One region of the Paenibacillus sp. FSL H7-0943 genome, then DNA from elsewhere that is predicted to be linked to it. Evidence: riboswitches for the same ligand, from Rfam matches in the RefSeq annotation. Region 1 holds a riboswitch; each other region holds the start of a gene.
The links. A riboswitch is a leader RNA that binds a small molecule or an ion and turns the genes downstream of it on or off. The one in region 1 is predicted to bind cyclic di-AMP.
Positions count from the first base shown of each region.

Region 1 (5,631 bases):
GTAGTAGTTATCATTTTTGTTGGATTGTTTATGTTAGCTTCGAAAGATGCAGCAAAGAATGTCTCTACAGGAGAACCGGTAGAATTCAATTACAGTGAGCTACCTAGGATTGGTAATGAGGATGCACCTGTTAAGCTTGTTGAATTTGGTGATTTCAAATGTCCAGCTTGTTCCCAATTTGCTGGCTCCATGAAACCGAAAATTGTTCAAGATTTTGTCAACGAGGGAAAAGCAGCTCTTTACTTTGTAAATATGGCTTTCGTTGGTCCTGACTCTGAGACAGCTTCACTAGCTGCATTGTCTGTATACCATCAGAATAAGGATGAATTCTGGAAGTTCTATGATGCTGTGTATGCGCAGCAAGGGGATGAGAGCGTGGAATGGGCGACTGAGGATTTCTTGGTAAGCCTTGCTGAAAAAGAGAAATTAGCGATCGATTACGATCTGTTGCGTAAAGACATCCAAGAGAAAACTTATGCAGATGAGCTGAAGAAAGACATTCAGTTGGCAACTGACTCAGGCGTGACAACTACGCCTTCGCTCTACATTAATGGAGTGAAAACGGCTGAACCTTTCGATATTGAAGCGATTACATCTGAAATTAACACCGCCGCAAAAGCAGTGGAGGCAAAGTGACAAAATTCCTATCTTTTTGCAAGCGTAACTGCCTCTATCTGGCCTGGTTCGTCTCTTTGGTTGCTGTAGCTGGTAGCTTGTATTTAAGTGAAGTCTTGAAGTATGAACCTTGTAAGCTTTGCTGGTTTCAGCGGATTTTTATGTATCCGCAGTTATTTTTGTTGGGAATTGCCACTTTCCGTGGAGATAAGCGCATCATTCCTTATGTGCTTCCATTAAGTTTGATTGGTGGCAGTATCTCAATCTATCATTATGCGGAACAGAAGATTCCAGCGTTAAGTAAAGTTCTACCTTGTACAGTTGGTGTTCCTTGTAATAAAGATTACTTGAACTACTTCGGATTTATAACGATTCCTTTGTTAGCTTTAATAGCGTTTGCTCTAATAAGTCTCCTTCTTTGGTATGGACGTAGGGAAGAAGAAGTGATTGAAGTAGATGCTGAGGAGAGCTTAGGATTTTAGTTTTTACTTTGGAAGGTACAAAAAAGCTGAAAAGGTATTAAAATCACGGGCTAGAGGGATAATTGAAGATAATGAAAGAGAGCATCCAATAAGACGCTATATTTGAGCTTATTGGATGTTTTTTCATTCTTTTTTCATTTTTTTCAACGCTTTACTGTAGGCACTTTGTAGACTAATATTAGACCTTGTGAGAAGTTGAATATGCGCTGAATTTTCTTAGGAAAAACGGGGGAACCAAACTTGGCATTCATGCCAATGGGGTGAATCGGAACCGGGTCGAACAGACCTCTACCGTAGGGCTATAACCACAGCCCGAATCCGCCAGCTAACCTCGTAAGCAAGGTGGGAAAATGACCATGCATAAGCATGCGGATCATTTCCGTATGCTTATTTTTGTGTCTGCATTTATGAAATCCACCGATGAAAACAGCGCACGGAAATTCCGTTTCAGCTCCCAAAGAAAGGAACTGTATCCACCATGGTAAGCAAGGTAAAACGACTATTGATCGGACGTCCGATGAAGTCGAATGAACTCGATCATGAAAAGTTATCCAAGGTTAAAGCACTGGCTGTTCTGTCTTCTGATGCGCTCTCGTCTGTAGCCTACGGAACGGAACAAATTCTGATTGTACTAGTGGCTGCCGGGTTTACTGCCATCTGGTATTCCCTGCCAATTGCATTAGCCGTATTGGGCCTGCTGGCCATCCTGATTTTATCCTATCGGCAGACGATTTTTGCTTATCCGCAAGGAGGCGGAGCTTATATCGTAGCCAAGAGTAATCTTGGTATTCCGACAGGGCTGCTCGCTGGGGGTTCATTATTGGTGGATTACATTCTTACCGTAGCGGTTAGTGCCTCGGCAGGGACGGATGCGATCACATCGGCTTTTCCAAGTCTTCATAATCATACTGTTCTCATCGCTGTATCTGTTATCGTTTTATTAACAATCATTAATCTTCGCGGAGTGACTGAATCGGCTTCATTTATCGCAATTCCAGTGTATTTGTTTGTGGTTTCGATTGTTGTTCTGATTATCTCCGGTATCGTTAAATATGCAATGGGTGGCGCGCATGCGAATGTTCCTGAAATAGGCAGCGCCGTATCTAATGTAAGTTTGTTTCTACTATTAAAAGCGTTTAGCTCTGGTTGTTCAGCCCTAACGGGGGTTGAGGCCGTATCTAATGCGATCCCAAACTTTAAGGCACCGGCTGAGAAAAATGCAGCCAAGACGCTAATGATCATGGGACTTATCCTTGGCTTTATGTTTACCGGAATCACTGTGCTGGCATATTGGTATGGTATTGTGCCAGATGAAAAGGCTACGGTTGTCTCTCAGATCGCTGAATCGACCTTTGGCCGTGGCGGATTGTACTTTTTCATTCAAGGGATTACAGCAGTGATTTTGTTCTTGGCAGCTAATACAGCATATTCAGCGTTTCCGCTGCTCGCCTTTATGTTTGCAAAAGATAAATATCTGCCACATGCATTTATGGTCCGTGGTGACCGCCTGGGCTTCTCAAACGGCATTATTTTTCTAGGAGTTATGTCTATCATACTTGTGACTGCATTCCATGGGAATACGGAAGGTTTGATTCCACTATATGCGGTAGGCGTGTTCATTCCTTTTACCTTATCCCAACTGGGGATGATGGTGCATTGGATCAAAACAAGACCCGCTGGATGGGTGAAAAGATTTGTAGTAAATACCATCGGTATGCTGACTACATTGACGATTACGCTTATATTTATCATTACTAAATTCTCGAGCGTATGGATGGCATTCATTTTCTTACCTGCTGTAATGTTCGTGTTCCACCGTATTCATAAGCATTATTTGAATACTGCGGATCAACTGCGTATATGTCCGGCTACTGATAAACCTGTAATTAAAGGAAGTACTGTAGTTGTTCCTGTTGCAGGGGTTACACGTGCTGTATTACATTCCATCAGCTATGCGAAGTCTCTAACAGATAATGTTGTTGCTGTGTATGTAGGCTTTGATGAAGAAGACATTCATAAGATGGAGCAACGGTGGGAGGAATGGAATCCAGGTGTACGCCTGATTGTTCTTCGTTCCAGATATCGTAGTATCATTCGTCCGTTAGTGAAGTTTATCGATACGGTAGAGTGGAAGACCGCTGCGACGGATCACATCACGATTTTGATTCCACAGTTTATTACCAAACATTGGTGGCAAGCCGTGCTTCATAATCAGACCAGCTTTTTAATCCGCTCGTATCTAATGAATCAAAAGGACGTTGTAGTAGCGACTGTCCCGTATCATTTAAATAAATAAGTAGAAGATTAAAGATGAGGTTATATCCGGAACGTTCGGAATATAACCTCTTTTGTATTTTATATGAAGGAAATTGTTGCAAATCCACAGAATTTGAAATTTATATGTTGACACAGAGAATGAGAATCAATATCATTTAAAAGTGAAGCAGAGGTAAAGGTCACCTTTGAATATCAAAGCAGTTACATATAGGAGGGTTTTTAATGTTTTGGCTTAACAGAAAAAGATCAGGAAGCATGAAAGTGACGATGAGCGGACTAATAGTGATGACGCTAATACTTTCCGCTTGTGGTAATAATAATGCTGAAAGCTCATCAAATGCAGGAACAGCGCCTACAACAGCGCCTACAGCAGAATCTACAGAGGCACCTGCTGCACCTAAGACGTTAACAGATGCAATGGGTCATAAAGTAACGATTCCGGCTAATCCACAGCGCGTTCTGGGTTCATATTTGGAAGACTCTTTGGTAACTCTGGGTGTAACTCCAGTAGCTCAATGGTCAGTTACAAACGGCGTTCAGGATTATCTGGCCACTGAATTGAAGGATGTTCCTACAATTAGTTACGACCTTCCGTTAGAGGCTGTAACCAGCTTTGCTCCGGATCTTATTATCATCCCATCGGAGTCTTCTGTTCAGAACGGGATTTACGATCAGTTGAATAAGATTGCACCCACTTATGTAATTGGGGATGAACTAAATCAAGATTGGCGCAAATCGTTGCTCAAGATGGGTGAGATTTTGAACAAAACCCCTGAAGCAGAAAAAGCCATTAAAGATTATGATGTTAAAGCAGCGGCTGCGAAAGAACAGCTTGCAGGAGCTATTGGACAAGAGTCCGCGGCTATTTTATGGTTGGTGCAAAAAAACTTCTATATTGTAGACGAAACCCGCAGCAGTGGAGCTGTATTATATACAGACCTTGGCGTAACGCTGCCTAACTTAGTAACAGAGATCCCAGTAGGAACAAGAGCAACTTGGAATCCGATCTCACTAGAGAAGCTTTCTGAGCTGACCGCAGATCATATTTTCCTTGTAAATAGTGATAAGACTGAGGGTTCGGAGATCCTAGATAGTGCAATCTGGAAGGGCATCCCAGCTGTAAAAGCTGGAAATGTGCATGAAATGAGCTCAACAAGCAGCTGGCTTTACAGTGGTGCGAACGCTGGCAGAAAAATCATTGACGATGTGCTAAAAAGTCTTGTGAAATAAAAGTCGTAATTCACCATGAATGAGACTGATCATTTCGGTGGGGAAGAGCGTGCAGATCAAGTATCTCGGGATACAAAGATCTGCACCATTTTTTTATAAACCAATCCCATAGTACGGAAAAATCGATCCTGCAATTGTACAACATAAATATTTTTGCGATAATGAGAATGATTGTTGTTATCATATAAACCATTGTAACTATTGAATAAGGAGACGACTCATGGTTTCACCCTCAGATTTCGCAAATCGTATTAAAAATGAACCCAAAAAAGCTCTACATACCCGACCGGCAGCTGCCATTGGTATTCTTATTTTTGGACTTGCTGCCATTGCCTTCGGATTGGCACTTTCGGTCTCAGTAGGTGCAGCAGATATCAAGTTAGCTACGGTATGGGAAGCTATATTTCATTTCAATCCAGATTTACAAAAACATCAGGTAATTAGAGAACTGCGATTTCCACGTGCTATTGCTGGCGCCTTAGTCGGTGCTTGCTTCGCAGTAGCAGGGGCTATCATGCAGGGGATGACAAGAAACCCGCTTGCGGATTCAGGGCTGTTAGGCTTGAATGCAGGAGCAGGGGTAGCGCTAGCCATAGTATTTGCTTTTGCACCCTCACTCTCATTCACTTCACTAATGTTGTATTGCTTTATCGGTGCCGCTGTGGCCTCTTTTATCGTATTCGGAATCGGTTCGCTTTCTTTTAATGGCCTGACCCCCTTGCGATTGACATTAGCAGGTTCGGCTGTTAGTGCTTTATTGGTTGCTATTAGTCAGGGAGTAGCTATTCTTTTCAACTTATCTCAGGACATAGCCTTCTGGTTAGCTGGTGGGATGGGTGGAGCTAGCTGGACTCAGATCAAGATTATATTCCCTTGGGTGGCCGTAGCCTTAATTGCAGCAATGATGTTATCACGATCCGTCACATTGCTCAGCTTAGGAAGAGAAGTAGCGGTTGGTCTGGGGCAGCGGACAAGGATAGTTCAATTGGCATGTATGATTGTTGTGGTTATCTTAGCTGGAAGCGCG
Region 1 covers NZ_CP150148.1:3,737,950-3,743,580, reverse strand. Annotated here, with positions in the region: gene NSQ55_RS16315 (DsbA family protein) at 1-636, shown strand, start outside; gene NSQ55_RS16310 (disulfide oxidoreductase) at 633-1,097, shown strand; cyclic di-AMP (ydaO/yuaA leader) riboswitch at 1,292-1,451, shown strand; gene NSQ55_RS16305 (APC family permease) at 1,576-3,393, shown strand; gene NSQ55_RS16300 (iron-hydroxamate ABC transporter substrate-binding protein) at 3,597-4,604, shown strand; gene NSQ55_RS16295 (iron ABC transporter permease) at 4,825-5,631, shown strand, end outside.

Region 2 (5,631 bases), 1.2 Mb from region 1:
ATCCATCCAAAACACAAACATTCCTCAACTACGTCCAAATATAGCAACGTTTCTGGGTTTGGCGTCATACTAACGAATACCCAACAAGATTGTTCAGTCTTACAATTCTCCTGCAGCCAAACTCTTAAATCTTCTCTCGTTTTCACTGTAATTAGATTTTCAATCTCCATAATTAAAATACAATTTCCTTTCTAGGTATGGAGTGGAGCGTCTTGCCCATCCGAGATTAAATAGCTTCCGCAGGAACCTGATACCAAAAAAGAGCATAGTCATTCATGGTGGAAGCATGGCCTAACTGCCGTAACATAGTAGATACATTGCCTCTATGATAAGTCCCGTGATTGGCGACTTGCAACACAATTTCTGATTGGCGTGTTTGGCGGATTCCGGCGAATGGATTGTCAAGCAGAATGGTTTGCTCCAAATCGGATTGGTTGTGTAACCATGCTTTGTATTGTTCTGATAGCTGGGCAAAGATATTTACGTATTCATCCACAGAATCTAGAATGCTCAAATTTAGCGGGATACTTTGTTGAAAAGCCTCTGGCATGGCAGTGCCTGTTAATACAAGATACCACATCGTATCAACCGCATAGATATGGCTAAGGGCATGAGCGATGGTGGGAAATGAGCTGTTCACTTCTTGACTTAGCACAGAAGGCGGGAGTTCCTTGATTCTCCCCAGGATAGTTTGGTTTGCCCATGTGTGGTATTTAAACATTTCTACTGGATAATTTGTCATTCGTACATTCTCCTTTTGAATGGTCATGGATTTGTTTTTTGTTACTGTAGTTAATATAAAAGAAGAAGTATGACATCAGACTGTCATACTTCTTCATAAAGTTTGAGTGTGTTTTGAAGCTGCTCTTTTAAAATACCTCGCAATGCAGGGGGTTCGAGGACTTCGGCGCCGCTGCCAAAACTCAGCAGAATGGACCAAAGCCAACGTGCTTCCAATGGCTTATACACAGGAATTCGCATCGTCATGCTTTTATCGGAATGAAATTCCTTGTCGACTTGATGAAACTGATCCAAAGCTTCTGCCAAAGCCTCAGGGCCTACCCGGATCACTATTTCCTCCACCTGATCTGCCCTGTTTGAACAGCCGGCCTCTTTGGGTACCTCATGTTGCGAATGAAAGGTATCCTGCGTCAGGAACAAATTCAGCATCCGGGAAAGTCGGAACTCCCGATAGTCCTGCCGAGCCCGGCAATAACCATAGATGTACCAGTTGCTATATTTAAAATGAAGCTTTACTGGTTCCATTTCACGGGTTGTACGTTCATTTTTTACACTGATGTAATCAAAACGGACAACATTTCGTTCCGCAATAGCCGCACGTAAAAGAGGAAGTGCGTCAGGATCCGTACGCCGGGTTTCAAGATCCACCGCGAGACTAGAGGTCTGTGGCTCCGTTCCAATCGTTTGCAGCCGTTCAATGGTTCCTTGCGTATGCTCATCTTCAAACACGGAAGAAAGACTGTTAAGTACAGTAATCAGAGAAGTGACATCATACGAACGGAGCAGGCTTTTATCCATTTTATATCCGTCCATGATGCCATATCCACCTTTAGTACCCTGATACGATACGACCGGGATGCCAGCGGCACAAATCACATCGATATCCCTATAGATTGTTCGCTGGGAAACCTGAAACTCTTCAGCCAGCTTGGAGGCAGATAAAACTTCGTGGTTCAATAGTTTATAGATCATAGAAATCAATCGTTCCAATTTCATGTGTGCATTCCCACCCATTAGTCCATTTCGTGTTACAGCGTGATTATATCATAGATTTTTTCGGGCTAATTTTGGGCGGGAGGAGTTTTGTTGTTGGTGATGAAGAAATATCCTATGACAGAGTCTGACAGAGCTGATTAATCTATTTACAGATTAAATCCGCAGGCTCGCCTGATAAATCATTAACAGAAATAATAGCATCGTTTTTTTTCACAGGTGGGGTCCAATATTGCTCATTCCCAGGCAGGTCATCGAACCATTCGGCGTCCTTTGGACAATCTAGAATCATAAATTTTCCGTATTCCTGATCTCTGGATTGATGGTATTTGAGATAGGCTTTCCCGTTATCAATGGCGAGAATTTCTATTTTTCCTGAGGTGTGGCTCATGGATAAGCGTACTCTTTTGCCAAGTCCTGAGGTTCTGGCTTTGGCTTCTTCTACAATTTGATAGACTTGCTCGAGCGGTAATACGAAATCTCGGTTTCCGGCTACGGGCCGGTTCACAAAGAAGTAGTAGGGTGTAACGCCAGCCCATGAAAGCCGGTCCAGTAGTTCCCCTAAAATAACGGGATCATCGTTGATGCCTTTGAGGATGGGGGTCTGATTTACGACAATTGCCCCTGCGTTGTGGAGAGCTTTAAATGCTTTTTTGGCTTCAGGTGTGATTTCACGAGGATGATTGATGTGCGCCATAACATAGATTCGTTTGTCTTCGGTAGAGTAAGTACGAATCAGCTCCAGCAGCTCTTCGTCTTCAGAGATCCGCATCGGATTAAATACGGGAATTTTGGAACCTAGTCTAATGATCTTAACATGCTCAATGCTTCTTAGATTTTCAATAATGGATCTTAGCTTCGGTGTGGAGAGAATTAAACTGTCCCCGCCCGTAAGAAGTACGTTGTTAATCTCCGGATTCTTTGCGATATACTCCAAGCCCGGAGAGACATCAGCCATCGCCTCTTTCACGTCATTTCGGAACAGACGCTTACGGAAACAGTAGCGGCAATAAGCCCCGCAGACCTCGGATACAATCAGCAGTGCAGTTGTTCTATACTTGTGCTGACAACCAGGTACCACATAATTCGTGTCCTCATCGGAGGCGTCCCAGCGCCCATATTCCAGCAGTTCACCTTCGTTAGGAATAACCAGCTTACGGATGGGATCATTTGGATCATCCCAGTTAATTAAAGACAGATAGTAGTCATTTACACGAAAAACAAATTTGTCCGTAATTTCTTTCAGATTCTCTTTTTCCAGCTCAGACAACATAGCTATTTTGTTAATATCCGTGAAGTACTTTACCTTTTGCACGTACATCTCTCCTTTGTCTCGTAGTGTGAGAAATGAGGGAGCCTTAGTGTCAAAGGCCAATCTACTGCCAGCAGGGTCCAAAAAAAGCACAAAAAGAGACCCTTAGCAAGGGTCTCTGGTTATGTAAATAACATGAAAAGCAGACCCATCCACTGCTGACGAGGTTAGCTGACGGACTCGGGTAAGATGGTACCCTACATTCTAATGCTCAATGATTCGCCCCAATTAACTGGTTCCCCCGCTTTTCAACTGTAAAAGTTGGAAATTAAGCGTAGATAAAGTATACCCTATGAAGTTTTGAAAAGTCAAAAGAGAATCCTAGATTCACCTTTAATTGCTAGCGCTACTTCCGCCGAGTAGTTTTGGCAACAGCGTTAGCAGCTTCTCCCGGGTTAACGCATCACTAGAGTTCCATTTGCTTCCGTCGAGCAGATAAACATGTTCCTGACGTACTGCCGGGAGACTGTTCCAAAGTGAACTGTCTAGTAATCGTTCCATCGCAGCTCGCGAGTCTTTGCGTTCCGGAATGAGCATGAAGATATGATCTCCGGCGTAGGCAGGCAGTCGCGTTGGATCAACTTCGGCGAACCCTAACTCTTCGTCCAATATGGCCTGGATCTCTTCGGTCGGTTGTAAACCACATGGGGCATAAAGCGCAGTGGAGAATCCGGACATTCCCATAGCATATAGATGATCTCCATGATCATAGACCAAAGCAGAGGCGGTTTCTCCAACTTGAAGGGTTGTCGTGTAAAGCTGCTGCCACATGGCAGCGTTTTTGATTGTGAATGACTCCAGCCATGCTTCGGCTTCGCGCTGTTTACCTAGCCAACTGCCTAATGTCCGCATTCGGTTGTCGAGAGGCGCAAAGGAATCAAAGGTGAGTGTCGGAGCGATACCAGAAACTGCTCTGTAGGCTCTTTCATCACTATTTGCCAAAATGATCAAATCTGGGTTTAGGGAAGCGGTCAACTGCGGGTCCAGTGGAAACCCGACGTTGGCGAGCTTCTTAAGCCGATGTTTATAGACGCTGTTCCGGGCGAACGCTTCATCTCCACCGATAGGCTTTACGCCTAACGCGAGAAGGTCGCCAAGTGTTTCGCCATGATAGACAATACGTTTCGCTCGCTCTGGAATCTCCACCTCATGACCCGTCCAATCCTTGACGGTAAGCTTACGACTTTGCTGATGTGCATATTGTCCGGGTGTAACTCCGGTTTTTTGCCGAAAGCGGCGGCTGAAATAGTATTCGTCCGAGAAGCCGACCAGTCTGGCGATTTCCCGCAGTGGTTCAGTCGATTCCTGCAGGAATCGTTTGGAATGATTAATGCGCAGATCCGTCAGGTATTCAAGCGGCTTTTTACCCGTAAGCTGCTGAAAGATCGGTGTATATTGCCAGATTGATATTCCCGCCAGTTCAGCTAACTGCTTCACGGTGATACTCTCTGTATAATGCTCCTGAATGAATGTTATGGTCTTTTCTACGGATTCCGTAGGACTTGGCAGGTGTTTGGAAGGGTAATTATGCTCAAAAAGTAGCAGCAGCAATTCTTGGAATTTTAATTGTCGCTTGAATTGTTGTACATCATCGGTGTTATTCCTGTTCATGAGCAGGTCTTCGACTAGTCGGATTACCTTGGTGAACGGGTGCACAATTAACTCCCGTCTGCCGGAAAGCAGCTCTCCAGAATATCGTTTAGGATGCTCGGTTGTATAAATTGCTGTAAAGGTGATGAGGTAATAATACAACGTCAGCTCCTGGTTGTCCGTACTATAGGAGATTCCAGGAGATAGTAGATAACATTTATCCGTACTTAGTATCACGCTTTGATCATCGAGGTTCAATTGTCCGTTCCCTCCAGTAAATATGAGAAGGGTATAGTCCTGGGTTGTACGCGTTATAGAGCTTGAATCGGCAGCTTGAATCATCAGTTCGGCCTCGTTTAGCTGAAATAGCAGAGAGTGGAGTGGGGGGCAGGACGATGATGTATGCAGCATGGGTTCAGCCTCCGTTCATTTGGTGAGAATGATTATCAATGAATTCATTGTATATAAAAAAAAGAAGCATATCAACAGCTGTTGACATGCTTCTTGCAGTTTTTTATCAGCCTTGTGTTAAACTCTTCATCACAGAAGGTTATTTCATATTCAATAGCTGTGGAATTTCGCCAAGCAGCCATTCTCTTGTTGTCGCATCACTTGAAGTCTTCATGATGTCTTGTGTATAGACATATCCGTTCTTGACGGCAGGAAGGCTCTTCCAGATAGGGCTCTTTAATAGATTCTCTGTGGATTGTTTTGCTTCTTCTGCCACTGGAGTCAAGAGGAATATCCGGTCTCCGGCATATTCTTTCAGGACTTCCATGGATACTTCCTGGAACCCTTTACCTTCATCAAGGATCTTCTGAATAGCTGGAGTTGCCTTGAAGCCATTCTCCCCATAGAGTACCTGTGAAAGTCCGGTTGCTGCCATTATAAACAGTCTGTCTCCTGGATAATAAGTGAAGACCGCAGCCGATTCGCCCTCTTTCATGCCTGCGGATTTCAATTGCTTCCACATGTTCTCTTCAGCGGTTTTATAC
Region 2 covers NZ_CP150148.1:2,552,225-2,557,855, forward strand. Annotated here, with positions in the region: gene NSQ55_RS10905 (YdeI/OmpD-associated family protein) at 1-170, opposite strand, end outside; gene NSQ55_RS10910 (DinB family protein) at 227-742, opposite strand; gene NSQ55_RS10915 (YafY family protein) at 826-1,737, opposite strand; gene NSQ55_RS10920 (KamA family radical SAM protein) at 1,880-3,049, opposite strand; cyclic di-AMP (ydaO/yuaA leader) riboswitch at 3,190-3,331, opposite strand; gene NSQ55_RS10925 (AraC family transcriptional regulator) at 3,380-5,047, opposite strand; gene NSQ55_RS10930 (ABC transporter substrate-binding protein) at 5,187-5,631, opposite strand, start outside.
Region 2: it holds a riboswitch for cyclic di-AMP, as region 1 does, so the genes downstream of both, NSQ55_RS10920 (KamA family radical SAM protein) here and NSQ55_RS16305 (APC family permease) in region 1, are expected to answer to the same signal.

Region 3 (5,631 bases), 2.2 Mb from region 1:
CATAAGGAGAATCTCCGATCTTAATTAACTCCTCTAAAAGAAGACTATCGAACGTTTTTTGATTGTTCGCACGAAGGCCAATCTCACCAAAAATAGAACCGCGATGACCTGCCATCCCTTCCAAATCCAGAACAGGATACCCCTGTGTCTTCAGACGGTGTAACAGATTGGTTTTACCTGTGCCTGTATTTCCGTGAATCACATAAGACTTCGCCTTACATTCATAGGACTCCAATTCGTCGAGCACCCATTTACGATAAGCCTTATAGCCGCCTATCAGCCGATAAGCATGAATATCCATTAAAGAGAGTACGGTCGCAGTTGTACGGCTGCGCATACCTCCCCTCCAGCAGAATACTGCTTTGTCTCCTTGAATCGCTGCAAATTCTTTGACAAAAGAAGGCAGTTTTGCCGCAGCAATCTCCAAACCACGTTCTTTCGCGGCCTGCACACTTGTCTGTTTATACAACGTCCCTACTTCAGCCCGTTCCTGATCATCAAAAAAAGGAATATTCAAACTATCCGGCAGCGTTGCATCTTTATATTCAGAAGGAGATCTAACATCAATAATGGTGATCTGCTTCTTGTTTTTTAACACTCTAAGTTCTTCCAGTGTAATGTCCTGAAACAATATGCTCTCTCCTCTGGTGGCTAACCTTCATAATTTGCTCTAAGCTGATATACAACAGTTATTCCACAGCAGCTATAACCGTAATCTGACCCGGATGCTCTTCCGTTACCTCTCCGATCAATACCGCTTCTACCCCTGCATCTACTAACTCTTTTAGCAAATCTTCGCTTTGTTCAGGGGCCACAGAGATCAGCAGTCCGCCAGAAGTCACAGCGTCACATAGAATATAGCGGCTTAGTTGGTCCATCTCTTCCGGATAAAGAATGCTGCCTTCCAGATGGGCAAAGTTATTCTTAGTGCCTCCTGGAACAAATCCCTGTTCCGCAAGCTCTCTTACTCTTGGCAGCATCGGTACATCGCCTTGACGAATGATCAGGCCCGTGCCGCTCCCTTTAGCCATTTCCGAGGCATGTCCCAGTAGCCCAAATCCGGTAACATCTGTACAAGCATGTACATCATAAGGCTCCATGATTTCAGCCGCTTTTTTATTCAAAGTAGACATTACTGTCGTAAGGCGTGTGGTTTCTTCAGAAGATAGCTGATCCTTTTTAATGGAAGTTGTTAAGATCCCCACACCGATAGGCTTCGTTAGAATCAGCTTGTCTCCCACCTTGGCGCCCGCATTCGTTCTTACTTTGTCAGGATGCACAAGGCCCGTAACGGCCAATCCGAATTTGGGCTCTTTATCGTCGATGGAATGTCCGCCCACAAGAGTAGCTCCTGCTTCCTGTACTTTATCCGCTGCACCGCGCAAAATGTCACCGAGAATGCTTTTATCTAAAACAGAAATAGGGAAGGCCACAATATTAAGCACCGTAAGCGGCTTTCCACCCATCGCATAAATATCACTTAATGCATTGGCTGCTGCAATTTGACCAAATGAATAGGGATCATCCACGATCGGCGTGAAAAAATCAACAGTTTGCACTAACGCTAATTCATCACTTAAACGGTACACCCCTGCATCATCACTAGTGTCCAGACCTACAAGTAGATCCGGGTTAGGAACAGTTGGTGGCAGACTGCGAATAACCTGCATGAGATCAGCGGGACCGATTTTGCAGCCGCAGCCCCCTTTTGAAGATAATGAAGTCAGTTTTATAGTTTCAGCTTGAGACATCATGACTCAGCTCCTTTAGTATGAATTATCTTAATCTTACACGAGTAGATCGCATTGTACAAAATGCAAGAGTAGCAGATGTGCTGCTTGTTACGCCTTCCTCTATACACTTACCATCACTACTTAGGTCTACCGTTCTTTCCCACGTCGGGTGAGCTATATTTGATGCTGTGGTAGGGTGGGGACATTAAGTGGCGTTCTAGGTACAATATGCTTGTAAATGTTCAACATCCATCGGTTAGTAAAATAACCAAAGGCTGGCTCATTCGTAGATTTTACTACTGATAAGCCAGCCTTTAGTTGGATGTCCATTATATTAGGGAAATCCTCCCTAAAAACATCCTATTATTAGGGAATTTCTCCCTAATCCATGTTCTAGGAGCCATAATCTCCTTCACTTTAGGGAGAATTCCCCTAAAGTTCTTCCCAGAAAGACGACCCATAGCCAGCTCGTGCTCCCTGGCTATGGGTCGTCTTTTTTCTCACTTAAACGCTTCGCTTGTGAAGGTCTCCCAATAGATCAGCTAATCTGCTGAGTACCCTGCTGCTTCTCTAAGAAACGTTGAAGAATCGCATTGAATTGCTCCGGTTGGCACAGATTACTTGGATCTAATGCGTTCGGAATAATCGCCAACTGCGCATGTGGCAGCTGAGACACCATTTCCTTCATACAATTCACTCCAAATTCATTGAAGTCCCCTACAATACATAAAGCGGGACGTTTAAAAGCCTTTAAACATCTGGTGTAATCAACATGGCTCGTAGCCAGCCTTTGCCGATATAGCTCCCGGGGACGTTTGTCCAGCAGCCCTCTTCTAATCTCATTGTAGGCCAGACTCCAGCGCTCTCGGTACATCATCCGAATCGAAGGCAACACCAGCTCGCTTGGGAGATAATACATTAGTAAACTACAATATGCTGCCATAGTTTGTATTTTCCCTACTATTGTTGATCCGTGAGTCCTACAAAAGCTATCCGCGACCACAATGGCTTTTACACGCTCAGGATATTGTTTGGCAATATGCTGAACGACTAAGCCACCATAGGCGATTCCTACAAAAACTGCTTCACGGATACCTAGGTCATTCAACAGCATAATCAGATCCAGACATTGCGTCTCAATAATCTCATGTGGGGCCTCCAGCAGTTTACCAGACTTGCCATTCCCCCGTAAATCGCACAAAATCACTTTATATTTATCGGAAAAATACTCCAGCTGTGGTTTGAACATACTGTGTGTTAATCCATGTCCATGGATAAACACAACCGGAGTGCCAGTTCCATTGATTTCATAATAGAGCGAAGTTCCGTTCAGTTTAGCGATAGGCAAAGGTAACACCTCTTTCATAATAAATTCTACGACTATATCTGCTTAAAAACGCAGCAAAAAACCACAGAGGGATTCTCTGTGGCTATTCATCACTAAACACGCCATTCATCCTCTCTCCATACGCTTACGAGGTTAGCTGTCGGATTCGGGCAGTGAGAGTTGCCCTACCTGCAGGGATGCATATTATGCACCCGGAACAGGATTCACCCCATAACCAGTGCCGACTCTCACATCGGCTGCCAGTTGTTGGTTCCCCCGCTTTCCAGAAACGGAAATTAAGCGGATTGCTTATGTAATTGTAAATTTAAGATAATTCTCAGTTCTGAGATGAATCATACTCTTGTAAGGTTTTCTTGTAAAGGAGGGCTCTGGTCAAAATAATGTTGAAAGCAATGCTTTTCATTTCATATTAAGCATACTCTTCATTTTCTCTTTCTTTTGCTCTTGTTTACTCGTTTTCTTTAGAAAAACAGCTCTGAAGCAAGCGAAAAAGGGGGTGATTCACCAGTACTTTCCTATTTAATAAGAAACGACAATCTTCAATACCAATATTGGGCCAGTTTCTGTACCTTGGGGTGTTGGTCGTTTCTATGTCCCCGATCCGTTTGGCAAGCTTGTTAATATTATTTCACATGAACAGCACGAATGATTTCATAAAAAAGAAAAAAGCTAAGCAGAATCAGAGATATCCCCCTGTCCACTTAGCTTCCTTTTACAATACTATGGCTACAAAAGATCGGCGTTTTTCAATGCATGCTCCCAGCTTGGAAAAAAGAACAGCGCACTTCTCATAAGCTCTGGGTCGCTTTGCTTTACTTGTTTTTTACTGATCGAGCTTCCGTCGCTTTGCAGCTTTTTGATCCGACTTAATACTTCATCAGCCTCCAAAGGAATTTCCATTGAAACACTCCTTTCTCAGTGACCTGTTTCCCTTCATTTTCTCCATAATATGTTTATTTATTCCGTACTCTTAATTTCCCCAGATTAAACCATCTGATAGATGGGTTGTTCAGCAATGAACCGGGTAGGAAGCATGGGATATTTGTCTGCTAAGATTTCAGCTAAATATTTCATCCCCGGCGCTTCACTCTCCGCATGACCTAACATGATGAGCGCTTTAGATCTGCCTTGGTGCCCTGCATCCCGCACATATTCCGGAGTCTCCCACTCTGGTCCTTCTCCAGCAATAATTAAATCAAGATTGTGATCATTAAAAAGTGGAATAGCCATCGTCCCGCCCCCTCTGTAACCTACTAATATCCCTATGCGTTTGCAGGACAGAGACAGGTCACCAGCAGCGCGTACATAAGAGATCCCTAGCTTACTTTTAATATACTGAGCAGCTTCCAGTACAGTCATGGCAGGAATAGTGAGGATCGTAGCAGCCGCTTGCTGCTCTTCCACATAGTCTGACCAATCCAGCTCTCGCAGCAAACCCATCATAATCCCATCCGGCTCTTGCCGATGCCAATAATCATGATAACGAAAAATAGCTATTGGGGATCGTTCGATCAGACTTTTTTTCGCATGATAAACCGGATCACCTTCTAACCACTCGTTCGCCGCATGATGGCTATAAAATACACCTTCATGCGTGATCAGCAAATTGGCTCCTAACGCTATTGCTTGCTCCACAATATTTTGTGTGGCAGAAAAGGCCGTAATAATCCCTGTGACTTCAGTTTCCGGTTCCCCTGGGTTCAGAATATCCACAGTCCCTTCTACCTGTTCCACAGTTCCCATTAAATCTTTCAAAATCGCTCTAATCGTGAGGCTCACTATCATCATCCCTCGGTTCAAAATCTAATAAATCTTTCTGCCTTTAAGATCCTCAATTCCGCTCTTGCGGTAAAAATACGTATTGATCCGATCTCTCCATTCCTGCGCATGCTCTGCTTGCTCTTCAAGACGTTGCTTCACTTGCACATACAATCCACTATCCATGCTGCCTTCAAGTGATTCCCATGTTGCTAGAAGCTGTGCAGCCTGCTCTGCCCCCTCGAAATGAGTATCGTAGATATGTTGTATAACCGTTTGCCCCGATTGCAGAACATGCGTGTATGGAACATGATGGAAGAACAGCAGCAGCTCTTCTGGACAAGACGCTAGATTCTCATAATTTGATGCATTAAGACCCATATACTGTCCGCTATACCCCGTTCCCGATTTGACTGAACGATCCACACCAATGCCCTTATGATCCGCATAATGGTACGTTCCCCACTTGGCGTATTCATATCCATCCACATTCGGCCCATAATGATGATCCGGATTAACCATCCAGCCCACACCTAATGGAGCTGTGTAAGATTCGTAAATCCTCCATGAGTCCATTAACATCCCGCGAATAGCAGCCACTAGACCTTCATCAGTGCCAAAGGTAAGGCGAATCCATTCCTCAGCGATTTCCTTTGCCGTCAGCTCCGGATTCCAAATTAATCTCCCATATCCATACAGATTAGCTTGAGCTAACCCATGCCCCGTCCAGTTCATGTCATCCCCAACATTAGTTACAGCAGCCACACCATTATACTTATTTCCCCACACCGA
Region 3 covers NZ_CP150148.1:5,891,631-5,897,261, forward strand. Annotated here, with positions in the region: gene mnmH (tRNA 2-selenouridine(34) synthase MnmH) at 1-631, opposite strand, end outside; gene selD (selenide, water dikinase SelD) at 690-1,751, opposite strand; gene NSQ55_RS25725 (alpha/beta hydrolase) at 2,272-3,081, opposite strand; cyclic di-AMP (ydaO/yuaA leader) riboswitch at 3,187-3,373, opposite strand; gene NSQ55_RS25730 (hypothetical protein) at 3,808-3,981, opposite strand; gene NSQ55_RS25735 (Nif3-like dinuclear metal center hexameric protein) at 4,066-4,866, opposite strand; gene NSQ55_RS25740 (alpha-glucuronidase family glycosyl hydrolase) at 4,885-5,631, opposite strand, start outside.
Region 3: it holds a riboswitch for cyclic di-AMP, as region 1 does, so the genes downstream of both, NSQ55_RS25725 (alpha/beta hydrolase) here and NSQ55_RS16305 (APC family permease) in region 1, are expected to answer to the same signal.